One region of the Paenibacillus sp. NPDC057934 genome, then DNA from elsewhere that is predicted to be linked to it. Evidence: predicted binding sites of a transcription regulator. Region 1 holds the regulator's gene; each other region holds the start of a gene.
What was found. Region 1 encodes LexA, which represses DNA repair genes until DNA is damaged. Its sites were predicted from a motif close to CGAACATATGTTCG; they were not measured.

Region 1 (11,124 bases):
ACGTCCGGGGTGATTCCCGTGATCTCTTTATAATGTTCCAGATTCTCAGCGTTGGTGAGTCCAGTATACACCAGTATGGTTTGACAGCCTGCACGTGCACCTGCCGCGATATCTGTCCGCATGTTGTCTCCAACCATGATAGCATCTCCTGGCTCAATTCCCAGCCGATCTGTTGCATATGCTATCAAGTGGGAATGGGGTTTGCCAATAACCACTGGAGCAATCCCGGTGGCTGCTTCAATAGCAGCGCCGATCGTTCCTGCACCTGGCATGATTCCTCCATCACCTGGCAGCATAAGATCCGGGTTCGTCAGTATGGATCGGGCACCACCCAAAATCCAGCGCTGGGCCTGTGCCAGCTTGTCATATGTAAAGGAACGATCGATTCCCTGAACGACATACTGTGGCGATTCTGTCACAATATTCAGACCGGCCTCTTCACAAGCCTGCTTGAGACCCTTTTCTCCAAGTATCGCCACGGATGCCCCCGGCGATTCCTCGGCAATATAGCGGGCAGCCGCCAGCGAGGATGTGCATACTTCATCAGCCTTGGCTTCGATTCCCATACCTCGCAGATGTGCCGCCACGTCCTCCGCTGTACGCGAAGAATTATTAGTTACGAACAAGAAGGGGACTTTGGCTTTTCTTAAGCCAGCAATCAGGCTATCCGCGCCAGCAATCATCGTATGCCCGTGATATAAGGTTCCATCGAGATCGATTAGCAATCCTGAGATTTTATTCATAGCTTCTCCTTTGCCAATGGCAAGTACTATATTTAATGTTATGAATTAATCATGATATGAAATAAATATTTCCTTATGTTATAAGGCATCCCGATTAATCCAATACAACTTTCACCATAAAGTCTTTATATTTCAACGCACTTTGTCGACCCAAATCGAACCCGGTTTGGGTTCCGGCATTTTTTGGACAAGGCTGTCAGTTCCTGCGCTTTCCCGGAAAATAATTATTTTCCGGGCGCTCTTCGGCACACCGGAAATGTGCAGAACTCTTCGGCCAATAGTGTCTCCGGAAAAACGGCTTGTGCCTCTTCCTGAAGCGGAGCCAATTCATCAAATGAAATGTACCGGGAACTGAAATGGGTTAAGAGCAAAGAACGTGCTCCGGCTTCGCGGGCAGTCTCCGCAGCCTGCCTTGCCGTACTATGATAATACTGATGGGCCATTTCTGCCAGATCATGAGCAAAAGTGGCTTCGTGGATCATCAGGTCCGCATCCAGTGAAAGGCGAAGGGCTTCCTTACAGGGTCTTGTATCCCCAAGCACTGTTACGATACGTCCGCGCTTCGGCTCATTGACAACATCGGCAGGCTGGATCACTAGACCATCCGGTGTTGTTACGGCTTCCCCTTTCTTCAGCTTGCCGTACAACGGGCCCGGTTTAAGTCCATAGCCCAGCAGACGTTCAGTGTTGAGGCTACCGGGGCTGTCCTTTTCCGTTACACGGTATCCGTAACTGTCAATCCGGTGTTCAAGCAGGCCCGCCTCCACACGAAAGCTCGCATCCTCGAACACAACTCCCCCGGTATGCTCCACGACCTCAAGCTTATAAGGGATGCGGGACTGGCTGACGGACAACGAGATCTCGAGATAAGCTTTCAACCCTGGAGGTCCATATACAGTCAGTGGGCCAGTGCCCCCTTGATAGCCGCGACTGGAGATTAGTCCAGGCAGTCCGAACAAATGGTCACCATGCAAGTGAGTGATGAAGATCTTCTCCAACTTGCCTAGTCGCAGCGGGGAGCTAAGTACCTGATGTTGTGTCCCCTCCCCGCAATCAAACATCCAGAAGCTACGCCGCTCTTCCAGCAGACGCAAGGCAATCGACGTCACGTTTCTTTGCAAGGTCGGCACCCCGGCATTGGTTCCTAAAAAGTATATTTCCATAGCTCTCCTCCTTTCTGTGCATTGTGTCTTGCCCGTTCTTCTATTATTCCAGCAAAAAACCTCCCGTAACCGGGAGGCTTCGCCGGAGAGGACTTATAATCACCCTCATTCCGGCTATCATCAAGAAGAAATTACTGCTTCTCTACGTTAAAATACTGCGCTTCAGGATGCGCGAATACCATCGCAGAGACAGAAGCTTCCGGTTCCATCATGAAGCCCTCAGTCAGCTCAACGCCGATATCTTCAGGAGACATCAGTTTGAACAGCGGCCCCTGATCTTCCAGATCCGGGCAAGCCGGGTAACCAAAGGAAACACGAATCCCTTGATAACGGGCGCCATGACGTTGCTTCATGGTCAGATCCGCAGGATCGGGGAAGCCCCAAGTATCCCGCATCATGTGATGGACACGCTCCGCCAGACCTTCCGCCACCTCAAGAGCAACTGCCTGCAGTGCATGGGAGCGCAGATAATCGCCCTTATCCTTCAGCACCGTGGACATTTCACGAACGCCGTGTCCAGCCGTCACCACAAGGAATCCAACATAATCCATAATACCGCTATCGACTGGCTTCAGGAAGTCGGCCAGACACAGGAATGGCTCAACCCCTTGACGAGGGAAAGTAAAGGTATGCAGTACCTTGGAGGTATCCTGCGGATCGTAGATCAGAATATCATTGCCCTTAGACTGGGCCGGGAAGAAGCGGTACATCGCATGTGGCGTAATCGTTCCGTTCACCATCGCTTGATGCAGAATATCATCTACCGTCGCCTTTAGATCCACTGTACGCTTGTCCCCTGCAGCGAGCAAGTTTTCCACCGAGCCCTTAAGTCCGAGATGGTGGCCCAGCAGCATCTGCAAGTTCACATAAGGAACGATATGCCCCAGCGGATAATTGCGCAGGACATGACGATCCAGATCCGGTGGTGTAAAGACCGGTGCATCCGGTGAGATATTCGAGCGAACCGCACGGGTCAGCTTTGGCAGTTCTGTCTTCACCGCTACAGTAGCACCTGCTTCAGCTTCGGCACGAACCTCTTCTTCAATCTTGGCCCGTTCCTCCGGATTCATGAGCCGGTTGGCAATATCCAGTCCATCCATGGCGTCCTTAGCGTACAGCACCAGTCCATCATATTCTGGACGAATGCGAGTCTTGGTGAATTTGCGTGTCAACGCGGCGCCACCGACCATGATCGGCACATCGATCCCAGCGTTCCGCAAATCCTGTGCGGTCAACACCATTTGCTGAGCCGACTTCACCAGAAGTCCTGAAAGGCCAATGGCATCTGCTTTTTCGCGCCGGAACGCTTCGATGATGTTTTCCGGTGGTACTTTTATACCCAAATTGACGATCTGGTAACCATTGTTGGACAGGATGATCTCCACCAGGTTTTTGCCAATGTCATGCACATCCCCTTTGACGGTGGCCAGCATGATCTTTCCTTTGACCGCAGTCTCGTCCTTCTCCATAAACTGCTCCAGATGTCCAACTGAAGCCTTCATAACTTCCGCGCTCTGCAGCACCTCAGCCACGATCAGCTCATTGTTGTTAAACAATCTTCCGACCTCAGACATACCAGCCATGAGAGGACCGTTGATAATCTGCAGCGGCGACGCTTTGGTCAGTGCCTCGTTCAAATCAGGAATCAGACCTTCCTTCGTCCCTTCAACAACATACGAAGCCAGACGCTCGTCTAACGAGAGATTGGAGATTTTCTCCTTCTTCTCGATTTTCTTGCCACGAAATGCAGCGACAAAGGCGGACAGGGTATCATCGTTCGTATTATAAATCAGTTGCTCAGCCAAGATCCGCTCAGCTTCAGGAATGGAAGCATAACGCTCCACCTTCTCAGTATTCACAATAGCGTAGTCAAGTCCAGCCTTGGTGCATTCATACAGGAACACGGAGTTTAACACCTCACGCCCTGCTTCAGGCAGACCAAATGAAACGTTACTGATCCCAAGGATCGTATGAACGGAAGGCAACGCCTCTTTGATCATGCGGATCCCATCAATCGTCTCCTTCGCGGAACCGATATACTGCTCATCCCCTGTTCCAACCGGGAAGACCAGCGTATCAAAAATAAGATCCTCCGAAGACAGACCATACTTGTTCACAAGCAGATCATGGGAACGTTTCGCTACCGCCAGCTTGTCTACCGCTTTGATTGCTTGTCCACTCTCATCAATTGTTCCGACGACAATAGCAGCACCATATTTATGGATCAACGGCGTGACATGCTCAAATTTTTCTTCACCATCTTCAAGATTAATGGAGTTAATGATCGCTTTACCCTGGCAATACTGCAAGGCAAGGTCAATAACCTTCGGGTCAGTCGTGTCAATCATAAGCGGAACCTTAACCTTCTTAACCACGAGTTCCAAGAACTCCTTGATATCTTCACTCTCGTCACGGTCAGGGTCCTGTACGCAGACGTCAACTACCTGTGCACCACTCTTGACCTGGGCCCGGGCAATTTCAGAAGCTTCCTCATACTTCCCTTCCACGATCAGGCGCTTGAACTTCCGTGAGCCCAGTACATTCGTACGCTCTCCGACCATGTAAGGACGGTTGCCATCCTCGACATAGACTGGATCAATCCCCGACAAAGCAGGCGGATGTGTGCCGTTCAGCTCACGTGGCGGGAATTTCGATAATTCTTCTACCATGGCCCGGATATGTTCCGGTGTTGTTCCGCAGCAGCCGCCTGCGATATTCAGCCAGCCCTTTTCGGCGAACGCACCAATCTTACGGGCAAGAGAATCCGGTGATTCATGATAATGTCCGTTCTCGTCCGGCAGACCCGCATTGGGGTAACAGCTGATGGCAGATGATGAAATATCCGCTAGCGTGCGGATATGATCGCGCATGAACTCTGGTCCAGTCGCACAGTTGAGGCCAATAGAGATCGGTTTCAAATGCTCCAGTGAAATGTAAAAGGCTTCGATATTCTGGCCAGCGAGTGTTGTGCCCATCGGCTCAATCGTACCCGAAATCATAACAGGCAGTGTAATACCAGTCTTCTCAAAAGCATTACGGATTCCGATACTACCCGCTTTAACATTCAGGGTATCCTGTGAAGTCTCTAGCAGTAGTACATCGACTTCACCATCAATCAAAGCAACTGCCTGTTCCTCATAACTGTCCACCAGTTCCGCAAACGTGACACCGCCGGTTACCGACAAAGTCTTGGTTGTAGGACCCATAGCGCCAACTACATAACGCGGGTGGTCTGGAGTCTCATACTTTTCGACAGCATTGCGCGCCAGCTTGGCAGCTGCCAGGTTAATCTCGCGTGCCCGCTGCGGAATATCATACTCCGCAAGGACGACTGATGTAGCTCCAAATGTATTGGTTTCGATGAGATCAGCGCCTGCTTCCAGGTACTGCTCATGAATTGTCTGAATAACCTCTGGCCTTGTAAGCACCAACATCTCATTACAACCGTCCAGTTCTTCGCCACCAAAATCTTCTCCAGTAAGCGGGACCTGCTGGATCATGGTCCCCATTGCGCCATCAAGAATCAAAATTCGTTGCTGTAAGCTCTCAGCAAGTGTATATTTAGCCACGTTCCTATCCCCCCAGTAAAACATTAGAGTAAGTTTATCAGAATAAAGAGAATTCGGAAAGTCTTCCGTCCGTCTCTGCCGATTCTTAGTTGCTCAAGTCATGCTGTCGTAATTATGGCAACGACTTAACGGAAAGCTCCTTGCTCGGCATGGAATGCTGTGTCCGTGCAGATACATGAGAGGTCACATTGTAAAGCCCTTCCTCGGCAAAGGTTCCTTCTGCGGTATACTTCCCGTCTCCTGTCGAAGACCCTTTTAGTTCTATCTTTTCGGTCTTTCCATCTTTGCCAACGATTTCAAAAAGCACTTCCCGGGCATCATCCACAGGTTTACCTTCTTGGGTTACCGTAGCTTCGAATGTAACCGGGCTGCTCACTGTAACTTCAGCCGGGCTCCATTCTAGTTCTACTTTGATCGGCTCCATAGACATATCTACAGAATGACCGGCATGCCCTCTCCCACCTGTCCCAGAGGCGCAGCCTGCCAGTAGCAATGTAAATGCAATACCTAATAATGAGACCGTTTTCTTCGGGTTCAACATCTGAAGCCCTCCTGATATAATGGTTATCTTATTACTAGAGATGCTATATATACTGAACTTAAGATTTTCCTTTCTAGGTTGTACTGTGACTCCAGTGAATGTTTGGACTTTCGGCCGCTGTTGTCCCCGGATTTCTTGATTTATACCACTGATTGCGGTTGAAATCCGGTGACAGCCCATGCTTCCGATGAGAGCTTTCCTGCGGAAAACTTTCAGGCGGACGCTATGCTCCTACAGTTCCAAAATCCCCTTCCGTCACTTCACCATGATCTGAAGTTTTTAAGTTCATTTTTATAGCATCAAACATTGCTGCATGGAGCCCTCGGTGTAATCATTCTCTTTCTATTATACACATTATTCTCAATTTTTCAGGAAGGAAAGACTGCTTCATTAACATACTAGTAATAGAAAAGGCCGCCCCATCCGTAGAAAAACTACTTCTGGAGGCGGTCCTATTCAAAAAGTTCTTTACAGAGTTTGTACCAGTGGAAGAAGCTCTGTTAGATGCCCGATTTCATAGTTCGGCGTAATTGCCGGATCTTTGTCCTTACCGGTACGGTTAATCCAGACGGTTGTAATGCCTGCACTCAGACCGCCAAGAATATCGGTAGTCAGCTTGTCACCGACCATGACTCCCTGCTCCGGTGCAATGTCCAGCAGGCCAAGGGCATGCTCGAAAATCGAAGCATCCGGTTTGCCTTTGCCAAAACTGCCAGAAATCACAATATGATCAAAATAAGGAATCAGTTCCGGCACGCCATCCAGTTTCTCCTGCTGAAGTGCAGGACAACCATTGGTTAGCAGCAACAGCTTCACTTGGCCGCGCAATTGCTCCAATACCTGCAAAGTCTCTTCGTACATATAAGGACGACTGCGGCGTTCGGACGCAAACTTAGCTGCGAGCGTCTCGGCAAGGACCTCGTCATCTACACCAAGCGACGCCAGCCCCCGTCGCCAAGACTCTTTACGGTAGACCGGTGCCAGCTGTTCCAACTGACGGAATTCAGGCTGTTCACCGGCGCTGAAGTTGGCCCAAAGTGCTTCAAACGGATTGATCCCAATCATTTTAGTAAACGAAAAGGTCTCATAGGATTCATACAAGCCCCTGGCTTCCCTACGTACAGCAGCTTCCAACTCATGGGGATCCACTGCGTCTCCTGCACCCTCACAAGCAGAAAGGAACGATTCCTCTACACTGCGTTCATCCCATAGCAGCGTGTCGTCCAAATCAAACAGTACAGCGGTAATCGGCATTTACGTAACTCCCTCTCCCTGAAGTGAACTGCTCTATATTGTTTACAATTGCTCTACCGGAATGTTGTTGACCTTACCGAATTCTTGCAGTCGTTCACCCATAGCAGCCGTGTCATAACGGTTAATCAGCTTGGAGAACATCCACGTGGTGCGTTTGCCTTTATACTTAATCGTGACCGCACTACGCGAAAGTGTGATCTTCTCAATATCGGTAGCAGGCAGCCAACGTTCGCGGTTGAATTTGATGGTAGACAATCTGTTTCGCTCTACCTTCAGGAAAGGACGACGGAAATACAGCATAGCTGCCAGCAGCAAGTACAGCCCAACGCCTAGCCAGTGCATGAAGACGCTACCTCCACTTTGATCCAGAGTACCGATGATCCAATACAGCACACCTAGTGCAACGAGAGCAACGGGCAATATGATATTGCGACCCTTGAATACATCGCTGGTCTTTGTAGTGGAGTTCGCGGAATGAATAGTATCCTTGCCCTGTTTCTTTCTTTGCTTATTGAGTTGCTGTGAATTGCGTTGAACCATTCTTTCCCAAGAACGGGCCATGTCATTTCCCCCTAGTCATCCTGAAATATCTATGAAAAGAAACAGAGGGTTCATGCGAAGCCTCTGCTTCTTGTTCAGCGCTTATTTATCTACAAACTCAATAGTATCCAGTTGGGACCGGAAATTGCTGCGGATATTACCCAGGTAAATTTCACGTAGCTTGGCGCGTTCAGCCATTTCCTCTTCATTCAGGCCTTCGCTCTTCTGCTTGCGTGCCAATTCATTAATTCGTGCAACCAATACATCTATATCCAACGATTTCGCCTCCCTAATAAATTCATTCTAACTTTGCCATGAGAAAAAGAGCTTGTCAAGGTTTACCCCCTGCAAGCTCTAAGCTGTTTCTATCTATGATCATGATGTTCTTAAAATAACGGCACTGTTATAATATCTCCTGCTCGAATATGACTGTCCGTCAATTGGCTCGATCGTTTAATTCCTTCTATATATACGGCTGTCTTCATATTGGCCGGTTTATTCTTGAGAGCAATGCTCCAGAGTGTATCCCCTGGTGCAACAACCACTTTCTTCTCCTGCTTCGCAAGATTAACGGGTCCAGCAAACACATTACCAACTACTGTAAATCCTGCAATAATCAGCAGTAAAAAGAGAGCTATCTTATAGAAGTTAAATTTTCTTAACAACAGACTTAATCCATCCGACAGTACCTTGGCGATTTCTTGAATTCTATTTATTACTCCGGAACCTAAAGTTTGTCCTGCAGAGTTAACTTCTGTGCCCTCGTCATAGATGCTATGGTATGTACTGTACTTTAACATGATTCATCATCCTCCAAACACTTGTTCTTACTTTCAAAAACAATATAACACGAACATGTGTTTTGATCAATACTAATTTCGAACAATCGTTCCCCTATTTATAATTTACCTTTTTGGATGCAAAAAATGCTCCTGACATGCAAATTCCCCTTGCTGCTCCTGCTCATTTCTTCAACATGCTAGTCAATTATTGAAGATACGGTTGTCCTTCCCGTTCTCACCCCTGTTCCCCTCTCTTAAACTATTGATAACGTTAGAACTTATGTTTGTGCGAACGGCAGTTCTATGTTATAATTTTCCCAAACATTACTATATGGGGTTGATTCTGATGTCAAAGATTTCGAGTCGCCAGCTGGCGATCCTGGAATTTATACGTAACGAAGTCCGCAGCAAGGGTTATCCTCCTTCCGTACGGGAAATCGGTGAAGCTGTAGGGCTCGCCTCCAGTTCCACGGTGCACGGTCATCTGGACCGTCTTGAGAAGAAAGGCCTGATCCGCCGGGATCCGACAAAGCCGCGTGCCATTGAACTGCTTGGCCAGGAAGACTCGGAAAATGTCCATCAATTTGCCCAGACGATTACTCGTGTTCCAGTTGTAGGTAAGGTTACCGCCGGGGTGCCTATCACCGCAACGGAGAACATTGAGGACTATTTCCCGCTCCCAACGCATTATGTTGGTGACAACAAAGTGTTCATGCTCTCTGTTCTTGGTGACAGTATGATTGATGCTGGCATTATGAACGGCGATTATGTCATTGTGCGCCAGCAGCAGACGGCAGACAACGGTGATATAGTTGTCGCTATGACTGAAGAGGATGAAGCTACCGTCAAGACCTTTTATAAGGAACGTGATCATATTCGCCTCCAGCCGGAGAATCCATCCTATGAGCCACTTCGCCTGAATCGGGTAAGCATTTTGGGCAAAGTCATCGGATTGTTCCGGGATGTCCACTAAACTATCATTAATGACTCTATTAGAAGGCTGTTCCGTCCTACGGAGCAGTCTTTCTCCTATACCCTCTCACTTTCACGGAAATATAAGCAGCAGTATAAATCTCGATAGGTTGATACTAATGTCCTCTCTAATTCTTTGATAAAACCTTACATTTTATTTTCCATCACCGCTTCGCATTAACGACACCCACACTCCGCACATATCCTGATTGTAAAGGAGTGCTGATCTCATGCCCAATTACCGAATTATCGTCGATTTGACACAACGGATGCTTTATTTGCTGGACAACGATTCTGTCGTCAGAGGTTTCCCTGTTGGAATCGGAACCATGCTAACTACAACGCCAGAGGGAGATTATACGATCATTAACAAACAGCCCAATCCCGGGGGCCCTTTCGGTGTGTTCTGGATGGGACTTTCCAAGCCGCATTATGGCATTCACGGGACGAACGACCCTTCTTCGATCGGACATCTGGTCTCGCACGGATGTATTCGAATGTTTAACCAGGATGTACTGGCACTTGCTGCGCTGGTCCCCATTGGGACTCGAGTGACTATCCGCCGTTAAACGCCTGGTGTTAGAATATTTGACATGCAAAAAGCCGTCAGACATGGTCTGGCGGCTTGAACATGGGGATGTAATCAAATTAAATCCAGAAAGATTTAGTGATGATAACCAGCAAGATGAAGAGAACCAAGATCGCAGCAGTAGATGTGCCCAAACCGTATCCACCAGCAAATTGACTCATGAGTAATTCCTCCTTTTCTATGAAGAAACCAGGTTTTGCAGCAACAACAGGTCGGCCCTTAGGATAGGGTGATTTTTCTTACCGGCTAGCTTATTGTCAGTTTAGTTCAGCTTTCTCTTTATTAGATCCAGCAAATGCTCAAAATGATCACAAGCAGAATGTAAAGCACCAAAATCGTTCCTGTAGATGTCCAAGGACTAACTACCGGTCCACAATGTTCTGCACCCATGTGAATTCCTCCTTCAGATTAATGACTACAGAACAGAATATGTAACAATATCCTACTAAGTATGGGCAATTTGGAAAAGAAAATGTACTTCTGCATTAGGGGTGAAAGCTTACATATGAGGGGAATGTAGAAGGTCCACACAGCGGAGGGTCTTATTTATTTCTAGCGGGCAAGTATAGTACACTGGTAACAAACCAATGTTCGGAGGGTTCCCACCATGTGCGGACGTTACACCATTACAGTCTCTATAGAAGAACTAATGCTGAGGTATCTTACGAATGATGCCAGCATCCCTTACTACGCCCCCAGGTACAATGCCGCTCCCATGCAGCATATTCCGGCTGTGATTCACACAGGCACCGGCAACCGAATCGGTGAACTCCGTTGGGGCCTTGTCCCATCCTGGGCGCAGGATGACAAGATCGGCAGCAAGATGATTAATGCACGTGGAGAATCTTTGTTGGAGAAAGCCTCGTTCAAGAAACTTGTGGCGACGCGGCGGTGCCTGATCCCTGCAGACGGTTATTACGATTGGAAAAAGGAAGACGGTCGCAAACAGCCCTTGAGAATTGGCATGCGAG
Region 2 (11,124 bases), on a different contig from region 1:
AGCTCGTCCACAATCTCGTCGCCAGTGCGGAACGGACAATCGATAGCTGGCAAAAAGGTGCGCCCCTGCAAATTCACAATCGCTAGTTGCTTGCCGTTAGCCTTTACTACCGTGTATCCACGACCCGGTGTACCCGGAGGGAAGTTCGCCGGACGAATCAGCCGGGGCTCATCGTCAATAAACTCAAAGATATCGCGATTATCCCAAGTATGATTACCCATCGTGATGCCGTGGACACCCCAGTTGAAGAATTCGTTCGCGATAGCCGAAGTAATTCCGCGGCCAGCAGCAGCATTCTCTCCGTTAACGATAATGATGTGGGGCTGGTATTTGCTTTTCAGGGAAGGCAGCATTTCACGCAATGCCTTTCTTCCAGTATTGCCGACGATATCTCCAATAAATAGTACTTTAATATGACTCTCCTCCTAGATTTGCACTTAGTTTGAAACATCGTATTTACAGAAAAATGGCCCCGCTTGGGGGCCACTATTCTTCATTTGCTTATTTAGCGTATTCTACCGCCCGTGTCTCACGGATTACTGTGACTTTGATATGCCCTGGATAGTCCAGTTCATTCTCGATCATCTTCGTAATATCACGAGCCAGACGGAAAGCTTCCGCATCGTCAATCTTCTCAGGCTGTACCATTACGCGAACCTCACGGCCCGCCTGAATGGCGTACGATTTCTCAACACCTTCGAAAGATTCGGAAATTTCTTCAAGTTTCTCCAGACGCTTGATGTACGTTTCCAGTGTTTCCCGACGAGCGCCAGGTCTTGCTGCCGACAATGCGTCAGCTGCACCAACCAACATTGCAATCACCGAAGTGGCTTCACAGTCACCATGGTGAGACGCAATACTGTTGATAACTACCGGATGTTCCTTGTACTTCTTCGCCAGTTCGACGCCGATTTCTACGTGTGAGCCTTCTACTTCATGATCCAGCGCTTTGCCGATATCATGGAGCAATCCGGCACGTTTTGCAAGCACGATGTCTTCCCCAAGCTCACCGGCCATAAGTCCTGTCAGATAAGCGACCTCCATGGAGTGCTTCAACACATTCTGACCATAGCTTGTACGGAATTTCAAGCGGCCCAGAATCTTGATCAGGTCCGGATGCAAGCCGTGAACACCCACCTCGAAGGTAGCCTGCTCACCGTATTCACGAATCCGTTCGTCCACTTCTTTGCGGGATTTCTCCACCATCTCTTCAATGCGGGCTGGATGGATACGTCCATCTGCAACCAGCTTCTCAAGTGCCGTACGGGCCACTTCGCGACGGATTGGATCAAATCCTGACAGAATAACCGCTTCCGGCGTATCATCAATAATGAGGTCAATACCGGTGAGAGTCTCCAGTGCCCGGATATTACGGCCTTCACGACCGATAATCCGTCCCTTCATCTCTTCATTCGGCAGCGTTACAACCGATACGGTTGTCTCCGCAACGTGATCAGCTGCGCAGCGTTGAATAGCGAGTGTAATGATTTCACGGGACTTCTTATCCGCTTCTTCTTTCGCCTGCTGTTCAATTTCCTTGATCATTTGTGCAGTTTCGTGGCGAACTTCCTGCTCTACATTGCTGAGAATAATACTTCTTGCATCGTCGATGCTTAGATTGGAAATACGTTCCAATTCAGTCACTTGGTTTTTGTAAATGACATCAATTTGTTGTTGGGTTTCATCGATTCGTTTCTCTTTGTTAGCTACTTGTTCTTCTTTTCGCTCGAGCGATTCCATTTTTTTATCCAGCGATTCTTCCTTTTGCAGCAAACGTCTCTCTTGTCGTTGGATTTCGTTCCGACGTTCACGAGTTTCTTTATCAGCCTCGGTACGGATTCTGTGGACTTCGTCCTTAGCTTCCAATACCGTTTCCTTCTTCAGCGCTTCTGCCTCTTTTCTCGCGTTTTCCACGATGACTACGGCTTCTTTCTCAGCGCTTGAAATTTTAGCTTCTGCAAGGGATTTACGAATAAAATAACCGAACCCAAAGAATAAGGCAGCTACAACGAGAACGACAATGATCCAGGCCAAAGTTGGCATCTGTTCACCTCCTCGTTGGTTCCTCCAAGGTATGCCTTGGGAATTTGTGCAGTTGTTCAACTATCCGTTTCATCACCATACAAAAAACCGGTAACCTCACCGATTGCCATACTGCACATGCTGCACATGCACACTGCCCGCCATATCCGGCGATTACATATCATATGAGTTGTATGCGAACCGCAAACCGAGTCACCTTTTTGGGAAGGAAAAAGGTCTCTTACTTTTGCCGATTCATGTTATATTTTATTATTTATAAAAAGACATTGTCAAGAGAGCTCATCCCTTAAGTAAAGTCAAGTCTAGTAATCCATGAAGTATGAATCCTCTTCTTCGCCTTCTGCATTCTCTTCTTGGAGCAAGATGTTGATCACCTGGCGCACCATTTCTCCCGGAAAACCGCGCCGCATAAGGAAGGCACCCGTCTTGCGCCTTTTGTCGACGACTTCCCCGCGAATCATATTCCACTTCTTGCGTCCTGTCTGGAGTGCACTCGCCAATTCGTCCTCTGGGCTGATATTCTCCAGCGCTTCTGCAATCAGTGACTTGTCGATCCCCTTCTCTCGTAACTCCTGGCGAATCCACATCTTACCCTTGCGCTGGTTCGTGAGGCGCTGCTCCGCCCACTGTTTGGCGTACAGCGGATCATCAATAAAGCGTTCCTCCTGCAGCCGCTGCACCACTTCCGCAATAATAGTCTCTCCTATTTCCTTCTGCCGTAAACGGCGAGCCATCTCCTGTGCGGTTCGTGGCTTGCGTTCCAGATAGCGAAGACCTTCCACGTAAGCCCGCTGGCGCTCATCTGCAACTACAATCTCTTCCAGATCAGCCTTGATAAAAGAATTGCCTGTGATCATCCGGTATTTAATCATAACATCTTCATGAACGGTCATGGTATAAGGGCCGAAATGAATGATATAGCGACGATCCGATTTTTTCTGCCGCTCTACCCGCGTGATTTCAAGTACCCCATCATCCGGAAAATCAGATAGCGCCTGTTCCTCCTGCTCTTCCGGCTCCGAATCAAGTTGTATAACCATGTTGCCTGTCACCTCATTGCAATTATCGTATATCTTCTTCAACGTCTATGATTATGAAAAGACACCCTGTCATGTCGTTCACAGGGCGCCTAATCTTAACGAATATTCAATTCAGACTATTCGATTTCCATCAGCAGATTCTCTTCTTCTTCCTGCTCTGCTGCAATCTCAGATTCACTTGGAGCAGCCACAATCGTTGTCAGATTGCTGGCTTCACGAATCTTGTTCTCAATCACGAGGGCGATTTCCTGATGCTCTTTCAAGAACTGCTTAGCGTTCTCCCGTCCTTGACCAAGACGTTCGCCTTCATAGGAATACCAGGCACCACTCTTGTTTACGATATCCATCTCTGTACCGATATCCACAAGACTGCCTTCCCTGGAAATCCCCTCACCGTACATAATATCCACATCTGCTTGCTTGAACGGAGGCGCTACCTTGTTCTTCACAACCTTGATTTTCGTCCGGTTACCCACAACATCGTTCCCCATCTTGATGCTCTCTACACGACGTACATCAAGTCGAACGGATGAATAGAATTTCAGAGCCCGGCCACCAGGAGTTGTCTCAGGGTTACCGAACATCACACCAATCTTCTCACGAAGCTGGTTAATAAAGATCGCAATAGTGTTCGATTTGTTGATCGCACCAGACAATTTACGCAGAGCTTGAGACATTAGACGAGCCTGCAGACCTACGTGAGAATCCCCCATGTCGCCTTCAATCTCTGCCTTTGGCACCAAAGCTGCCACGGAGTCAACAACAATAATGTCTACCGCTCCACTACGGACAAGCGCTTCAGCAATTTCCAACGCCTGCTCGCCTGTATCCGGCTGCGAAAGCAGCAATTCATCAATGTTCACGCCCAGCTTGCTAGCATATCTCGGGTCAAGCGCATGTTCCGCATCAATAAACGCAGCTTGTCCCCCAAGCTTCTGAACTTCTGCAATTGCATGAAGCGCAACTGTGGTCTTACCGGAAGATTCCGGTCCGTATACTTCGATGATACGCCCCTTCGGAAATCCGCCAATCCCCAAAGCGATATCCAGTGCCAAAGCTCCACTAGGTACAACTTCCACTTGCATGTGGGTGGATTCGCCCAGTTTCATTACAGAACCTTTACCGAATTGCTTTTCTATTTGACGAAGCGCCATCTCAAGCGCCGCACGACGATCTGACAATCAGACCACTTCCTTCACTGTTGTTTATAATATATATAATAACGTGTTTTGAAGACCTTGCCAAGCTTTTTTTCGAACATACATTCGTTTTTTTTGACTTTCGGCCTACCTCTCCCTTTTATTGTAAGCCCCCTTCCGGTTGCAAAAATTAAGAGCGACGCGGCCAGGAGAATGTATCTTCCCATGATTCTCAAACAAAAAACCGCGGCATAGAAAGCTCTGCGCCACGGTTCTTCCGTATGTTTTCAATTATACAACGTCTTCCAAAGGGATTACAAGTCGGAGCCTTCCAGCGGAGTCTCCACCTGCCGCTCCTCCAACCTACGCCAGAGACGGTACAGCAGTGCTTTTACCGAACGCAGCCGGATATTCTCACGTGTCCCCTGCAGATTCAGCTCATACACTTCTGTCTCCCGGTTCCGCTCGGCAATTCCGATAAAGACGAGTCCCACCGGCTTACGCTCCGAATAGCCCGGCCCGGCAACACCCGTAACCGATAGTCCGAAATCACTGTCTGCAATCATTCTCACCTGCTCGGCCAGCACCTCTGCAACCTCGCGGCTGACAGCGCCAGGAGCATTGGTACCCTCCAGAAAATCACTCGGTACGTTCAGGAGCTTCTTCTTGATGTCGTTGGAATAACAAACAATGCCACCTGCAAACATGGATGCGCTACCGGGAATATTCGTAATGCTCTCCATCAGCAGGCCGCCAGTACAGCTCTCCGCCGCACTCAAAGTCAGCCCTGCATCCGCCATCCAGTCCACAATCAATTGTTCCAACGGCACGTCAATGTTCGCATACATGTATTCCGGAAGAATATCCTTAATCTGCTTTTCCAGAACATCCAGCTTCTTCAGCGCGTCATGCTCGGAAGGAGCCTTGGTCGAAATACGGACCGTCACTTCGCCCTCCTTGGCATAAGGAGCAATCGTTGGATCGGTCTGATTACGGATTAAATCAATCAGCTTGTCCTCCAGCAGCGATTCACCGATACCGGCAAACTTGAGCATTTTGGAGTAGATCGGCATTTCGTCCGTCAATGCATGCTGCTGGAGCCATGGCTTGGCCTTGTCCGTGAACATTGGCTTCATCTCACGCGGGGGGCCAGGAAGAACGATATAATATTTATCCTCATGCGCCAGGGCTATGCCCACGGCTAGGCCAGTTTCATTGGGTAACGGGGTGGTGCCTTCAATAATTAAAGCCTGCTTGCGGTTGTTCTCTGTCATTACAATCTTACGTGTGTCAAAAAAGCGCTGTACATGGTCCATGGCCAAGGTGTCGATATGCAGACCACGACCTAGTGCTGCAGCTAGAGCGTCTTTGGTAAGATCGTCTTCGGTTGGGCCGATGCCGCCGGTGAAGAGGATCAGATCCGCACGACCCCGAGCAATTTCGATCGCTTGCTGCAGGCGGCTGCTATTGTCACCGACTACTGTCTGAAAATAAACATCGATTCCTAGTGCGGCAAGTTCTGTCGATAGGAACTGGGCGTTGCTGTTAACGATCTGGCCGAGCAAAAGCTCAGTGCCGACTGCGATGATTTCTGCTTTCATAGCGGGCTGACGCCTCCTGATTATAGAATGGACCGTTCATTATTATGCTTTATGGAGCTGCAGCAGATCCTTGTTCTTGACAAAATAATCGATTCCCGAATAAATCGTGATCAACGTTGCGGCCCAGATAGCGATATCGTCAACCGGAATACTGATGAACTGAAACGGGAAATTATTGAGCAACAGCAGGGAGATGGCGACAATTTGAACAACCGTCTTGATCTTACCCCATTTGCTGGCAGCCACCACCTTGCCTTCAAGCAGCGCAACCTGACGAAGGCCAGTGACTGCAAATTCGCGGCTGATAATGACAATGGCGATCCAAGAATCGCATCTGCCCAGCTCCACTAGCGAGATAAGCACAGCGGTAACCAGCAGCTTATCCGCGAGCGGATCGAGCAGCTTGCCAAGATTGGTGACCATATTATACTTCCGGGCGATATAGCCATCTATTCCATCTGTGCTGGCTGCCAGCAAGAAAATCACCGCCGCTACCAGATGGTTAACAGAAAGCTGGAATGAGCCCCAGTGCAGCGGCTCTGGATAGAAACTGTAATCCACCAGCAAAAAAAACATCATAATAGGGATAAGACAAATACGAGCAAGCGTGATGCGGTTGGGTAAATTCACTGAAGTTCCTCCCCTGATCAATCATCCAAATCGTGTTCTAACCATTTCTTACGCAAGTATATTATAGCCATAAAACGGCCGCAGGCAATAGCGGCTGTCCCATCTCATTTATCCCCAAAATGTTGTGGGCGCCATGGACAGTTGGCTGGATTCTACTCTCTCTATCTATTCAAATAACTGCTGCAATATCCATATGTAATTTGAGCCACAAGAGCAAGCAACCATCCCTATTGCTATGATGATGCGAATCCGAGATGTTTATACTCTCTCTTTCGACAAAAACAGAAAGCACCCCGCAAGCTTGCGTGCTGGTACAGCACAGCGGGGCACAAGTATCTTACTTTAAATTGTTAAACTGCAAATCAAGCGGTAAATCAGCTTTGCGCAGAATCTGGATGATTTGTTGCAGATCATCACGGCTTTTTCCAGTTACCCGGATTTGGTCACCCTGGATTTGGCTCTTCACCTTCAGCTTGGAATCACGAATCAGAATATTGATCTTCTTCGCATTATCCTGATCAATCCCTTGCTTCAGACCCAGGCGTTGACGTACTGTTCCCAGCGACGCAGGCTCTACCTTTCCGAAATCCAGATTCTTAAGGGTAATGCCGCGTTTCACCATCTTGGACTGCAAAATGTCGATGACGGCGTTCAGCTTATATTCATCCTCAGAGGAAATAATAAGCGCATCCTTCTCCAGTTTCAAACTACTTTTGCTGTTTTTGAAGTCAAACCGATTATCAATTTCCTTCTCTGTCTGATGAACAGCATTAGTTAATTCCTGCATATCCATTTTTGATACAATGTCAAACGAACTTTCCGAAGCCATTACTTCACGTCCTTTGCTTACATTTATTCTTTTATTATTATATGAGAAAGATTTGTCCAAGTCTAATTATGGAAGAAAACTATGACCCGACATACAAAAACAGCCCCACAGTGTGGAGCTTTGCCCTTCCTACAAAAACACGCCTCCCGAAGGCATCAAAAGCTCGGGAGACGCTTGATTCCCTGAGTGCAGGACCTATCTGCTGCGGGAAGGTGACCGAAACATGTCCAGAATCCCCAGCACAATATGCGCCAGTCCGAACCCGAGGATTCCATAACCCCAGGCATTTGGTGTCAGGTAATATCCCAGGAGCGTAACGATTACACCCAGTCCTGCTACAATCCAGCTGACAGTCATGATAGAATACACCTCGCTTTGGCGTAAGAACTGTAAATCATTCTTATGTTCCCCATAAAGCCAAAGCCTATGCATTCCTGCCGTTTACTCGGTTGAAGTGGTTTCCGAATTCGTTGTACTGCTATCCGTTGTACCACTGTTCGCAGAACCATTACTGCCGGATGATTCATCCAGCTCAAGCAAAATGCGGGACGAAGACTTACCGTCTGTCACCTGTTGACCATTAACCGTAATGATTGTTGCTGGCGAATAGCCGGATTTGATGTACATTCCTGTGCTATCAAGCGTGAATGTCATATTATCTCCAGCCGCAGTATTGCCAAAGGAAAGCTTCTCACCCTTGGAGTTAGAGCCTTTATAGACCTCAAGCCAACTGACTCCATTTGCTGCAATCTTCACCTGCACCGCACTTCCTGGAGAAGCAGACACTTTAAAGACTGTGCTCTTACCTGACTTGCGATCCTCAGTGACCGTAACGGCCTGTGGAGGCGGCGTCGGCGAAGGGGTAGGCTGCACTGTAGGCTCCGGCGTGGGTTCCGCACTGGTAGTCCCCTCAGTGGCTGTAGGCTTGGCTGTACTGCCCACTGCCGGTGGTGGAGTCTGAGCTGTCGCTGGGTCCTGCTGAGCATCTGTTAGCTTGGTCGGATCAACCTGATTGGATTCGCCTTTATTCAGATTAGATGCATACATATAGATGACAACAATAATCAGGACTGGAAAAGTCCACATTAATAGCGTCGGCAGCCACTTGGCGTTACGTTCCGTCTCGGGTCTGCGGCTACGCTTTTGAATGACCGTTTCCATTGGGGTCGCTTCCACCGGAGGTGCTGGTACATTACCATGTTCCTCTAGCAACTCGTCAGGGTTAATCCCCACTGCTTCCGCATAGGTTTTGATGAACGCCCGGACATAAAAACTTCCAGGGAGCACCTTATAATCCCCCGCCTCGATGGCTTCCAAATATTTTTTTCTGATCTTCGTAACTTCCTGGACATCGTCAAGACTCATGCCTTTTTGCAGGCGCGCCTCCTTCAACTGCCGGCCCAGTTCCGACATACCATCACCTCCTTGTTCTCTCATGTTTATAGGTCCTCATTGTAGCTTCCGGTGAATGTCTCGTACAAAATCTCCTCGGTAGGAGAATTTCGCAGTTCAATAATGATATCAAAATCATCAAAGCTGTACTCCGATTCACGCACAAAGATATCCGGATGCTCAATAACCTTCGTGCTTGGCATGCCCATCACATTCTGCAGTAGATTGTAATGCTTCTCATTGGAACGGATCGTACTGACGATCCCATCAATAATAAACACATTATGAGGGTTCATCTCATCCTCTGCAAGCTGGCTGCGCACGGTCTGCCTTAAAAGTGTCGAGGACACGAAGGTCCATCTCTTCATTGCACAGACACTGCCAGCTATAATGGACTCCGTCTTGCCTACGCGCGGCATCCCACGCAGACCTATTACCTGATTGCCTTCACGCTTAAACAGTTCACCAAGAAAATCCACCAGAAGCCCCAGCTCATCCCTCGTGAACCTGAACGTCTTGCGGTCATCCGAATCCCGATCTATATATCGTCCATGCCGAACAGCCAGCTTGTCCACGAGACGTGGAGGACGCAAAGCCGTAACGGTAATATTATCAACCTTTTTAAGCATTTCGCCCATCAGCATAATCTTCTCTTCGTCATTCGTCTCGAGCAGCATCCCCCGAGTCTTGCCTTCTACACCGTTAATTGTAATAATGTTGACTTCCAACATCCCGAGCATAGAAGCGATATCACCGAGCAGACCAGGTCTGTTCTTATGTATCTTATATTCCATATACCACTGTTTATGTTCCACTTGTACACCTCATAGATTCCTTTTCCCTGCACCTGTCCAGACGTCAAAAAAAGCTCTGAATCGACAAAGCGCTACATTGCACGGGTCATATTAATGATATATAAAAAAAAAATGAAAGGCAAGGTCACTCCTGTAATAATTACAGAAAAGCTCCCCGAAGGGAGCTTTTTCCGCGAGCTTATGCGTGGTTTTTAGCCAGCCTGACCATGAGTTTAGCAATTGTTTGCTTCTCTTCGTCATTGCCGACATCCCACAGCTCTTTGATCGCCCGGTTCGAAGAGTTCGCTGGGTCAACCTTGTCGTCGAGGAATTCCCCGATTTCAAATGCCAGCTTGGAGATAGTGTCTTCACTCATCCCGATCTTCTCGGCCTGAACGACCCGTTCACCCAGAAATTTTTTCCAGGTATCGAAGTTTTTGATTACCGTATTCTCTGTTGACATCTTAAATCCTCCTTCATGGTTACGGTCAGCTCCTTCGTTTGAGCGAAAGAACCGCCGTCTTGCGTGAGATTTAAAATCAACAGTAATAATATGTCTCGGATACGGAGTTCTTATGCTGGAGCTTTTCTCCAAAACCGAGGCCTCTAGGTAATCCAGCCCCCGTTCGGGCTGATAACTTGTCCTGTAATATACCCGGATTCAGGCAGCGCCAGAAAATACACCAGCGAAGAGATTTCATCAGGCGCCCCAAGCCGCCCTACAGGAATCTCTTCCTCCAGCATGCGCACTTCCTCTTCCTGCAGATTCGCCAGCATCGCCGTATTCACGGCGCCTGGTGCCACGGCATTCACCGTGACACCGGAAGGCGCCAGCTCTTTGGCCAGCGCCTTGGTGAAAGCATTGATGCCGCCTTTGCTGGCGGAATAGGCCACCTCGCAGGAAGCGCCGGAAATCCCCCAAACAGAGGATACATTAATAATTCGTCCAAAACGCTGTGATACCATATACGGCATGAAAATTTGACTACAGAGGAATGTCCCCTTCAAATTAACCGCCATAATCTCATCCCATTCCTCTTCAGTGAGGTCTGCGAGCATCCCGTAATGAGCTTTGCCGGCATTGTTAACGAGGATGTCTGGCTGAAGTCCACAGCTCTCCAGTTTTTCTGCCATACGCAAAAGCTGACTGCGGTCTTTGACGTCCGCAGTCACTGTCAGCACTCTTGCCCCCAGGGCCATGCAGCGGCGGGCAACGTCATTCGCCGCTTCATGAGAGTTCATATAATGGATCACAATATTCATGCCCACCGATGCAAAGCGTTCGGCAATAGCGCCGCCGATCCCCCCGCTTCCACCGGTAATAAGCACAGTCATTTCTCCTATCGGCTTGCTGTTCTCTCCCGGTAACGGCATTAAGGGCTCACCACCAGCGAAACCGCCAACTGTTCCCAGTCTATATGGCTACGCAGACGTTCATTGACCTCATCCAGGGTGATGGATTCATACAGCGGGAGCACTTCAAAGAGATCTCCACCACGGAACTGGTAACGTGTGAATTCATGGGCAATATTTTCCGGAGAATTCAGCATGCGGAGATAGCCGCCGATTTTCTTTTTGCGTGCCCGTTCAAAATCCTTCTCGGCAAATCCGGATTGTAGAAATGGTTCAATCTCTTCCTTAATCCGCTTCAGCAAC
Region 3 (11,124 bases), on a different contig from region 1:
CGCCATCTTCCCCGGTCTCGCCATATTTCTCTTCCAGCAGCTCCATCAACAGTTCCTGACGCATCATCTCGGCTTCATGCTCATTCAGAATGCGGAAGCCTGGATCAATCGGAATCAATTGATAGTACCGTCGGATCACCTCCAGACAGAAGGAGTGCAGAGTCGTAATAGAAGCTCTTCCAAGCAAGGCAAGCTGGCGGCGCAAATGCTCATTCCCGCTATCTTCCTCCAAAGCACGGTCCAGCGCCTCACGAATCCGCTGCCGCATCTCCGAAGCAGCAGCCTTGGTGAACGTAGCGACCAGTAGCCTGTCTACGCTGAAGCCATTCTCTTCCCGGCTGATTTTGCGAATAATCCGTTCGACCAATACTGCCGTTTTTCCGGAACCTGCCGCAGCCGCGACCAGGATATCATCGCCGCTCTCCGCAATGGCACGCCATTGGTCATCACTCCAAATGCTGCCTTCGGGCTTATTGTCTATAGCTGGCCTCATATTCACAGCGTCAATCCTCCTTTGCGGGACAGCAGGTCCCAAATGTCATCCTTGCCCGGCTTGCCGAGATGGTTATATCCGCTGCCTTCAATACTCTCATCAAACTGGCACACCGATTTGAAGGAACAGAATGTGCAAGCCGTCTCCTGTTGAATCCGATAGGGCTGGATAGCCACGTCCCCTTCTGTAATCCGGGTACCTATCTCTGCTATCGTCCCTTTTACAGAGGACAGCAGTTGGCCCCACTGCTCCGGCGTGGCTACAGAAGCGCTGCTGTAGAAGCTGCCGTCGCTTTTTACCGCCACTGGAACAATCGCTGAATGCCCCTTGTCGAGTGTAGTGTCCATCAAGGACACGACTTCACGATCAGCCAGCAGCAGACCCTTCATTTTGAACCGCTTCAGCAGTTCCTGCTCCGCCTGCTCGCGGTTCATACCGTTGGACGAAGAGAGTAGCGGATCATGGACATGAAAATAAAGCGTGCCTGCGGGGAGTGCCGGCTTGCCCAGCCATTCCTCGGAATAGGTCAGCAGCACTTCAAGATAGGTCAGCATTTGTAGCGACAAACCGAAATAAACTTCGTGGAGCTTGAGGTCCTTCTGGCTGGACTTATAGTCAATTACGCGCAGCAGAATGCCGTTCTCTCCTTCCGCTTTATCCACCCGGTCAATCCGCCCGACCACTTCCATCACACAGCCGTTGGGCAGTGTTATCCGCAGAGGAGGCAATTCCTTACCCGGTCCAAAATCAAGCTCCAGCCCGACCGGCTCAAAGCTGCCCCGGCGGGCATGTTCACCCAGGATTACGGAAGCCCGGCCCACAATACTTTTCAGCTTACGGGTAATGTAACCGTACCGCTTCGTACTGAGGAGAATCTCGCCCTGAAGCAGCGGCGACAGGCGATCCACCGTCTCCCCGGCTTCGCGCCGGCATTCCTCCGGCGTCAGGCTGGCCCAGCCACGGCCCTGTTCTTGCAGCCGCTGCGCCATTTCACTAAGCGCCGCATGGAACAGCTGCCCGATATCCGGGGCCTGGAGCCTGTACATCTGCCGCTCCTTAAGGCGCAAGCCGTACGCGGCAAAATGAGAGAACGAACAAGCCGAGAACTTCTCCATACGGGATACGCTACCACGCAGCGTGGAACCGCCGTATAGCCTGAGGCTGGTTCCACGCTTCAGCTGAATGCCTTCGTTGCGGTAGAACAGGGAACCCAAGAGCCGCTTCAGGCGCAGCTTCTTCGCTTCCCCTTCGGTACCAGAAGCGAACCAGTTATAGACATCCCACCAGAAAGGCGGAATGTCGGCACCCTGCCGCCACTGTCTTAGTTGCAACATCAAGATACGTAGGCTTTGTTCCGGATCCCCGATAAAGTTCATATGCAGGGGTAACACAACCTGGGCCACTTCATCTGACACCGCAGGCGGACTGGCCGGAAGCTGTCGTTCTGTCAGCTTGCCCCCGAACATCAGTTGCAAATGACGAATCACCTCAGACGGCAGAAGGGCTTTCCCCTCTTCGTCAGCAGTCGCATAGCTGATCCACAACCTATGGCTAGCTGTTGTCAGCGCATTGTAGATCAGGAAGCGCTCGTCAAGCAACTTGCGGGAAGCCCCCGGAGCAAGCTCCAGTCCGACGCTCTCCAGTATCCCACGCTCTCCCTCGGACAAAATGCCGTCTTCTTTGAATTGTGCCGGAACGACACCCTCATTGAACCCAAGGAGAAAAGCATACTTCACACCCGAAGTACGCGTCCGGTCCATGCTGCCTACCAGAACCTGATCCAGAGCCGGTGGCACCAGTCCCATTTTCAGCTCGGCCAGACCCGTCTCCAGCACACCCGCGAACATCGCAAACTCCATTTTCTCCTGGCCCATCATTTCCACGATCTGATCCAGCAGATCAAGCACCGCACTCCAGATCTGGCTGTGCTCACGGGCACTAGCAGCCTTTCCCGATTCCAGTGCCTGAGCGCTCATCTCATCCAGCTTGCCTGCCGTACCTGCATCCTCAAGGAGAATGTATACTGCCCGGCAGAGGTCTTCTCCGCTACGGCTTTTCTTCACCCGCTTCTCAAAATCTCCCAGAGGTCCAACGATGGCCGCCCTACATCTCTCCATTGTGGACAACAATTCTTCGTCTACAGCCCTGCCACCTTCCAGTGAAAGGCTGGGAATGCCCCTCCAGGGACGTCCGTCCGTCCAGCGATACCCCTGAATACCGCATGCCAGCACATAATTCTCCAGATTGTCCATGTCTTCAGTACTCAGGCTGCCGTCATCCGGAAGAAGCAGACCGGTCTTTACACAGCGAAACACATCTTCATAACGCCAACGGCGCCTCACTATATCCAGCCCAGAGCGAATGAATTCCACCAGCGGGTGATGCAACTCATTCACCTTCTGATCGAGGAAGAAAGGTACCTTGTAATCGTTGAACAGCGGAGACACCAGCGATTCATAATCGCTGATGTTTCGCATGAATACCGCCATTTCACCGTATTTGGCACCCTCATCCCGTGCCAGTCTGAGCATTTCGCGCAAGGCCCCTTCCACTTCAGCCCTGTGCGAAACAGCAGCGCCAATAGTAATGGATTCTGTCGTTTCCTCATGGCCTTTCCAACCCAAGCGGCGGTCATAGCCCTGCTCCAGATGGCCGAGCGCAGGGCTATCCTTGAATCGTGGAAGCACTGGAGGCGACAAAAGCTCGTCCCAGACCGTAAGTCCCAGTTCCTCCGCCATACCGCGGAGCTTGATATACGTAACCGCGGCCGGATGGAACAGATCAAGCTCATGCAACCCCCCGCCGGATGGATACGTCTTGTCTAGCGTAAGCGATATTGTCATGCTGGAGGCATGCAGCATCAGTTCCCGCAGCACCTTGAATTCTTGAGGGGTAAAGCCGTGAAAGCCATCCACCCAAACTTCCGCACCCCGAACATAGGAAGACAGCGGAATCTGTTCTGCCAGTTCGACTAGCCGGTCCTCTTCGTCTATATACAGCTGCGACATCTCCTGCTCCAGATCGCTAAATACGATATATAAATCCTCCAGCTTGCTCGCCAAAATAGGGCTATTACCGATAGAATCGCGCATATTGGACAATTGCTCATCCAGATCATTAGAACCAATGCAACAGCGCTTCAATTCGGTATGCAACTGGCTCAGCCGTTCCACAAAACCCGGACGATCCGAGGAGGGTCCGAACAGCTTCAGCTCCTCCTTGCGGCGACTGATGATTTTATAGATAAGCATTTTCTTGCCTTCTTCACTGATCGGAAGACTTGCGCTGCCTCCCGTTTCCTGCCTTACCCGATAGGCCAGCCGCGAAAAGCTCAGGGTCTGGGCGCGGATGCTGCCCCTGGCACCACCAGCCGTGAGCAGGCCCCGTTCGGCCCCGAAGGACCCCTGCTCAGGTACAAGCACAATGATTGGCGCACCAAGCGGCTCCTGCGCTAGCTGAGAGGATATCGACTCCCGTATTTTAGTTGTCTTACCGCTGCCCGAGCGTCCTATTAAAAAGGTTATCGACATAAATAAAGACTCCTCCCATAACAAAACAAAAAATGTAACTCCAGTCACTTACTCGTCCCAACATTATACCATATCCCCCTTCATTCGGAACATACGTTTGGATGATCTTCAAATGTTTTACAACTGTTCCGGGCAGCACATAGCTCCTAACTTTCTACCAAAACGCGCAAAAGCCCGCCGTATCTGATAGATACGACAGGCTCTTGTAACGACAAACCAATTGTAATACTAAGATGATATGCGGAAGCCACTGGATTCCTGCTGTAATGTCCACAATCGGGCGTAAAGCCCACCCCGCTCCAGCAAACTGTCATGACGGCCCTGTTCCACCAGCCTGCCATCCTCCAATACGATGATGTTGTCGGCACCGCGTATCGTTTTAAGCCGATGGGCGACAACAATAACCGTCCGCCCGGCGATCAGGGCGTCAATCCCTTTCTGAATCTCCGCTTCATTTTGCGGATCAAGCGAGGCGGTGGCTTCATCCAGCAGCACTACTGGGGCATTTTTGAGAATGGCACGGGCAATGGAAATGCGTTGTTTCTCCCCACCGGATAGCGTGCTTCCACCCTCACCAACTGGTGTGTCATAGCCCAGCGGCAGCTTCATGATGAATTCATGACAATGCGCCATTTGGGCCGCCTGCCGTACCTCTTCGCTTGTAGCCCCAGGCCGCCCAAAGGCGATATTGTTGCCAATCGTGTCCTGGAACAGGTACACATCCTGAAACACCACCGAAATCGAACTCAGCAGATGCTCAGGCTCCATTTCCCGCAAGCTGCGTCCTCCCAGCAGCACGCGCCCCTCATCTGGATCGTAGAAGCGTGAGATCAGCCGTAGCACGGTGCTTTTGCCGCTGCCTGACGGTCCAACAATAGCTGTAAGGGAACCCTGAGGCAGCGTAATGCTTAGATCCTTGATTACCGGCTTCCCACCGTAGCTGAAGGTCACCTGATGAAATTGAATTCCGCGATCAGCGGGCAGTGGTTCGGTGTTCCCGGTCATTACCGGCTCATGGAGCAGCTCCACAATCCGTTCGCCTGCCTGCTCATTATAGCGGAATTCGGCATAATTGGAGAGCGCTGTGTTGAGCGGATCATAGATACGGGTCCCTATAATCAAGAACACCGCCAGATTCAGAATGCTAATCTCTCCACCCAGCAGAAGCTGGACACCCACGTAGATTAGAAGCGTCAGACCCGCGCGTAAAAGAGCCATTGCTAGCAGAATTACGGGTCCAAATATCCCCTCCAGCTTGATACTTTCCTTCATCAGCACTTTAAATGAATCGTCAAGACGGACAAAACGTTCTCCGGTCAAATTATAGGCCTTCATCACACGTATTCCATTCAGATACTCCTGCAGGCGATTGGCAGCATTCAGTTTAGCCTTCATATGGTCTGCACCAAGCTTGCGCTGCAGCCCTGTCGTCACAACCATGATCAGCAGCGCTACGGGCAAGGCAGCGAACATGCAGAGGGCCATACGCCAATCGAGCAGAATCAGCCCAGCCAGCGCAAGAATCGGCAATACAAAAGCCCCAGCCAGTTGGGGCAACATATGGGAGAGACCGCTTTCTACTAAAGTGAAGTCTCCCATCATCATATTCGCCAGATCGCCAGGATCGCGCCGGGTCAGATACCCCAGTGGGAGCTTCCGCAAATGTTCGGCTAATTCAGCCCGTCCCTGAGCAGCAACCTCATAAGCTCCGCGGTAAGCTGAACGATAAGCGGGAATCTCACTGAGATACATCAGAATCATCGCACCGGCAAGCCCTCCGCAAATCCACCACAGCCGTTCAGTTTGTAATACCGCGCCCGGCGTAATATAAGGTGCAAAAATCAGTCGTACCGCTTCAATAATCAGGGCAAAGGGCAGTACATTCACAAGATTGGACAAGAGCGAATAGAGGACAGGCTGAAGCAATTTTTCCGGATGTCCGGCGGTAATATTGCGTAGCATTTTCATATCAACGCACCTCCTTTTCGATAAGCCAATCTCCGGTATCACTGTAGGTGTGCCACATTTGAGCGTAGAGCCCTTCCATCTGTATCAGTTCTCCGTGATTTCCACGCTCTACGATGGATCCGTTCCGAAGCACGAGAACTTGCTCCGCCCCGCGGATCGAAGACAGCCGATGGGCGATGACGATAACCGTCTTGCCACGCATCAGTTCAGTGAGGGCAAGCTGCATTTTATGCTCGTTCTCGGGGTCGGCAAAAGCGGTCGCTTCATCCAGCACAAGAATCGGCGCATTTTTAAGAATCGCCCGGGCTACGGCAATGCGCTGCTCCTCCCCGCCGGAAAGATAGACGCCCCCTTCACCGATGAGCGTATCATAGCCCTTCGGTAACCTGGAGATAAAATCATCGCATTGTGCCGCTATCGCCGCAGCCTGCACTTCTTCCTGCGAAGCTCCCGGCTTGCCTACGGCGATGTTGGCATAGAGCGTATCATAGAACAAAAAGGTCTCCTGAAAGACAAAAGCGACCGTGTTCATTAACTCATCCATCGCAATCTGGCGGATGTCTACACCTCCGATGCTGATGATCCCGGATTGCGGGTCCCAAAAGCGCGGGACCAGACTCGCTACCGTCGATTTTCCAGACCCTGAAGGACCCACCAATGCAGTCACCTCGCCCTGCCTCGCTCGGAAAGACACCGCACGCAGAGCATCAGCAGCCTGTTCTTCCGGATTCCCGTAGGAGAAGGTCACCTCCGTAAACTCGATGTCAAAAGTACGCGGTGACTGCGGATCTTGTGGAATCGGTACTGGGGCCTGCGCCAAAAGCTGATCCATTCGTGCCACTCCCTCCCCAATATCCCTCGTACTGGAGGCCAGCATCAGCAGTTTGAAGAGTGGTGCAGAGATTCCCGGAGCCATGACTAGAAAGAACAACAGTACTATAGCTAAAGACATATTGTCCGGCTGGCCGCTCAACAGAAAAACACCTACCGGCAAAATAAAGGTGAACAGTGAAGACAACAAGGTTTTGAACATAATGTAGCCATTCTGATATCGGTCTGTAATTTTCAAAGAGTGATCACGATAATTCACCATATCACTGTAAAACTTGCGGAACGAATGGACCGTCTGCCCAAAAACCTTCACCGCAGGCATCCCCCGGATGTACTGCACGGCCGAAGCATTGATCTGTTCCAGGGAATCATAATACAGCTTTATGCCTTCCTTGCCCCTGCTACCCATCATCAACAGCGTTTGAGCAACAAAGCCGAGCAAAATAGGCACCAGACAGGCGATCGCCAGCGGAGGACTCAGCCAGAACATGGCAAAGATCATCACAATGGTCGTCACCAGAGCGCTGATGAGATCGGGCAGCTTATGTGCAATAAAGTTCTCCACCTTCTCTACATTCTGCTCCAGCGTTTTTTTGATGGCTCCGGTTGAGGTCCCTGTGAGGTATCCCAGCGGCAGCCTGCCGAGATGCTCCGTCATCCGCACCCTGAGATTGTACTGAATACGAAATGCTGCAATATGCGAGCACATGCCTCCGGCGTAAAGTAACAGCAATCCTAAGACTAGCCCTCCTAGTGCAATAAGGCCCCACTGTATCATATAGCTTCCATCGGCCTGTCCCGGCGCCGAAGCGTGACGTAGCAGCTCCGCCAGCACGAAATATACTGATATATAGGGCACTAGCATCAGCACGGCACTGGCGGAGGAGAACACACCCGACAGGAACAGAAGAGTTTTCTTCTCCCCGGCAATCTCCAAAAGTCTGGGCAGGCCAGATTTGGTTTTACTCACGACATCTTCCCCCAATTGGTTTAAAAGCGCAAAAAAAGTGCACTGAGAATCATTCTCTGTGCACTATATTAGTGGAGTATCGCTGTCCAACTCTACTCCTTGCGGGATTATTATGAATCAAAAAGGGAGCAATCCGGGCAAATTCTCATTTTGATCATCGTCAGCCATCCATTCCGTCCTGTTCGGACCTGCACCTCGGGAACGAATGGCATATTCTCCAGGCCGAACCCCGAATTTTTTGCGGAATGCTGCTGCAAAGTGGCTGGCATTGCCGTACCCTACCCGGTACGCAGCTTCCGTTACGGTCAGGCTGCCTTGCTCCAGCAAATGACGTGCCTGCTGCATCCGCTGTTCAATCACATAAGCATGCACGGTATAACCAAACATCTCCTTAAATCCTTTTTTGAGCTTGAATTCATTGAGACAGATGTTCCGGGCCAGTGCTGCTAATGTCGGCGGCTCGATATAATCCCGCTGTAAAATCTCCCTTGCCTGCTGCAAGCTGGCCATATCGTCTCTGGATAGCCGAACGGTTTGCGGAATCCGCTCCACTTCGTACAGCGATTCATTGAGGTAAACAGCGAACAGTTCCAGCATTTTCGCTTCCAAATAGAGCTCCCTAACACCTCCGCTATAGGGGCATTCCCAAATTTGCGACAGAACAAGCCGGATGTCAGGCGTAATTCTATTTTTGTTGAAAAACACAGCCTCGTTTCCGGTAAAACGGAGCCGTTCATCCTCGGTCAGCCCGCTCGTCATCCGCTTGAACTGCTCCGGGCTCATATCCATACTGAGAAAACGATAATTGGCATCCCGCACATACTGGCAATTCTCAGCCCGTACGCCACCATACAGCAGAGCGCTCTGCCCTGTATCAATGCCAAAGTTATCTCCCTTCAGCGAAGTACCCCATTCAATTCCGTGCCCAAGACAGAACACCAGCTCTGTCCGCGGGGAGTTGAACTCTCCGTTAGCCTGTATGTCCCTGTTAAAAGTAAGGCTGAAGTTAGTCATCTGAATATTACCGCGGGTGAGCAGACTACGGCAGGACCCAGCCCCAATCTCTTCCGGTGGCTTAATTTCGAAATGTCCTCCGTCAAGGCGGTAAGTATGACTGAACCCTTCGCAGGAAAGCGTCTTTTTAGCATCTATTCTTTCATGGTCGTGTACATTCGCATTATGCTCCATCCCTTAGCCCCACTTCCTCTTGCTTTGGGTTCATTATATACGCAAATGAGAATTATTATCAATCATATAAGACGAACTTAAGATTCTCACTTAAGGCTTGGTCTTCACTGCGGTGATTGGAATAACGGGAATGACTCATGTTATTTTCATTAAAACGGCTCCTTTTCTACAAACAACTGGAAAAACTCCTGTAATCACCTCATTACTAGCTAATTGCGGGATAAACGAGGTTTTTAACGGGAGAAATTCCCTCTATTCATGAAAAATACAGTGAAAGTAAGTATCTAACGGTATATTTTCCTGTTATTAAAGTTTCTCTTAAGCTCGAACGCGGGATACACAAGGTACACCAAGTTACGCCCTTGTATACGAGGAATTCACCCACCCAGGACGTTAGATTTTTAAGTTCACACTATATTGCTGTTGAAATCTGTCTAAAGCTTATGCTTTCGATACCGGCTTTCCTACGGAAAGCTTTCAGGCGAGTGCATTCGCTCCTACAGCTCCAACTCTTCCCTTTCGTTTCTTCTAGCTCTTGGTTAATTTCTTTTATTTTACTTTACTTACAATTTGTCTTACATAAAACCAAATCAAAGCAAGTCTCCACACATAAAAATAAGAGTGCCGAAAAGTCCGTAGACGTTCTCGACACTCTTATTCTGCCCACGAGGGCAGCTTCCATTTTCACATGTTAGGTTCGCTCGCACATCCAGCGTACCTAACGGGAGATTTAATTACTCTTGCTCCGCACTTCAAAGATCGCGAATTTCAGGTAATGTCCTTCATCCACACCGAGAATTTGCGGGTGGTCCTTGCCAGCAGCACGCCACTCGACCAGTCTGAGTACCTTACCAGCATCCTTAGCTGCCTCCCCGATGGTTTCCAGGAACAAATCTGGCTGCATGTGATAGGAGCAGCTTGCCGTTACCAGATATCCACCCTCGTTCACCAGCTTCATGCCATGCAAGTTAATGTCCTTATATCCGCGGCAAGCTCCTGCTACGGCACTTCTTGTCTTGGCAAAAGCAGGCGGGTCCAGAATGACCACGTCAAAGGTCCGTCCGCCGCCAGCGGTCATCGGCTTGGCTGTATCCGCCTTGGCTGCCTTGGCGCCAGAATCCTGCCCCGCTACCGCGGTAGCACGTTCGGAGCGTTCTTCCAACCCCTTCACCTGATTGCGCAAGTATTGGAACGCATCGTCGACTACGAATTCCACCCGATCACTGAATCCATTCAGCTCTACGTTGGTCTTGGCGCTTTCAATAGCATGAGCGGACACGTCAAGACAGGTCACCTTCTTGGCGCCGTATTTGCAGGCATGCAAGGTAAAGCTTCCTGTATGCGAGAAGCATTCTAATACGGTAGCGCCGTCCCAGTATGGGAAGGTCACTGTCTTGCCGCTTTTGTTAACCGGCAACACTTGGCGTGAGCCATCCTCTGCATCAACCTCCTGCAGCGTAATGCCGCTGCGTTCCCCCCAGCCTGTCATTAGCGGTGCAATGGAGGCCCGGTTCTCACGCTGGTCGAAGAAGTAACCTGTCTTCTGGCCTTCCACGATATCTACGATCAGCTTCAGGCCATTCTCGGTAACCGTCACATGACGGGGGCATTCCCCGTAAAGAAGCCCGGTTACCTGCTCCAACCCCTCCAGCTCGCGAACGCTGACGTCGCTGCGCTCATAAATCCCGCGCGGTGCCATCACCTGCACCAGCGCCTCTACAATCTCTGCCCGCCGCTTGTCCATGCCCAGCGTCAGCAGTTGCACGACCAGAACGTCTCCGAACCGGTCCACAATCAGTCCCGGCAGAAAATCGGCTTCGCCGTAGACCAACCGGTACGCGTCTGCGCCCGGGAGGAAGCGATTCCGATGTCGCAGGCAGTTCGTGAACCGCTCCACGAAGAACGCTGTGTCCATCTCTTCCAGATGCTGATGGGACACTACCCGGACCCGGATCTGCGATGCAGGGTTATAGTACCCTGATGCCAGAAACCGGCCCTGATGATTCATAATATCGACCAAGCTGCCAGCTTGTGGCTCTCCTTCCACCGAGGCCACTTCACTGCCATATACCCATGGATGGCCCTGCTCCAGTCTTTTTTTACGGCTACGTTCCAGAATTACTGATGCCAATGACTTCAACTCC

Region 2: recA (recombinase RecA) is a predicted target of LexA. The motif match lies at 4,338-4,351, and genes of this name have one in related genera.
Region 3: addB (helicase-exonuclease AddAB subunit AddB) is a predicted target of LexA. The motif match lies at 4,110-4,123, and genes of this name have one in related genera.

Annotation. Positions count from the first base shown of each region.
Region 1 is NZ_JBHVPB010000009.1:76,021-87,144, reverse strand. It holds gene ACFVRY_RS20775 (TIGR01457 family HAD-type hydrolase) at 1-743, opposite strand, end outside; gene rnz (ribonuclease Z) at 968-1,906, opposite strand; gene metH (methionine synthase) at 2,038-5,499, opposite strand; gene ACFVRY_RS20760 (FixH family protein) at 5,588-6,016, opposite strand; gene ACFVRY_RS20755 (HAD family hydrolase) at 6,485-7,270, opposite strand; gene ACFVRY_RS20750 (hypothetical protein) at 7,313-7,831, opposite strand; gene ACFVRY_RS20745 (DUF896 domain-containing protein) at 7,913-8,086, opposite strand; gene ACFVRY_RS20740 (LysM peptidoglycan-binding domain-containing protein) at 8,197-8,610, opposite strand; gene lexA (transcriptional repressor LexA) at 8,939-9,565, shown strand; gene ACFVRY_RS20730 (L,D-transpeptidase) at 9,795-10,133, shown strand; gene ACFVRY_RS20725 (YjcZ family sporulation protein) at 10,213-10,314, opposite strand; gene ACFVRY_RS20720 (SOS response-associated peptidase) at 10,761-11,124, shown strand, end outside.
Region 2 is NZ_JBHVPB010000002.1:616,764-627,887, reverse strand. It holds gene ACFVRY_RS07445 (TIGR00282 family metallophosphoesterase) at 1-413, opposite strand, end outside; gene rny (ribonuclease Y) at 502-2,043, opposite strand; gene ACFVRY_RS07435 (regulatory protein RecX) at 2,346-3,083, opposite strand; gene recA (recombinase RecA) at 3,200-4,264, opposite strand; gene ACFVRY_RS07425 (competence/damage-inducible protein A) at 4,537-5,823, opposite strand; gene pgsA (CDP-diacylglycerol--glycerol-3-phosphate 3-phosphatidyltransferase) at 5,866-6,453, opposite strand; gene ACFVRY_RS07415 (YajQ family cyclic di-GMP-binding protein) at 6,791-7,282, opposite strand; gene ACFVRY_RS07410 (hypothetical protein) at 7,478-7,639, opposite strand; gene ACFVRY_RS07405 (RodZ domain-containing protein) at 7,724-8,695, opposite strand; gene ACFVRY_RS07400 (DUF3388 domain-containing protein) at 8,722-9,468, opposite strand; gene ACFVRY_RS07395 (DUF3243 domain-containing protein) at 9,668-9,931, opposite strand; gene ymfI (elongation factor P 5-aminopentanone reductase) at 10,075-10,842, opposite strand; gene yfmH (EF-P 5-aminopentanol modification-associated protein YfmH) at 10,842-11,124, opposite strand, start outside.
Region 3 is NZ_JBHVPB010000005.1:51,572-62,695, reverse strand. It holds gene ACFVRY_RS12600 (UvrD-helicase domain-containing protein) at 1-493, opposite strand, end outside; gene addB (helicase-exonuclease AddAB subunit AddB) at 496-4,023, opposite strand; gene ACFVRY_RS12590 (ABC transporter ATP-binding protein) at 4,252-5,991, opposite strand; gene ACFVRY_RS12585 (ABC transporter ATP-binding protein) at 5,993-7,792, opposite strand; gene ACFVRY_RS12580 (helix-turn-helix domain-containing protein) at 7,910-8,980, opposite strand; gene ACFVRY_RS12575 (class I SAM-dependent rRNA methyltransferase) at 9,711-11,111, opposite strand.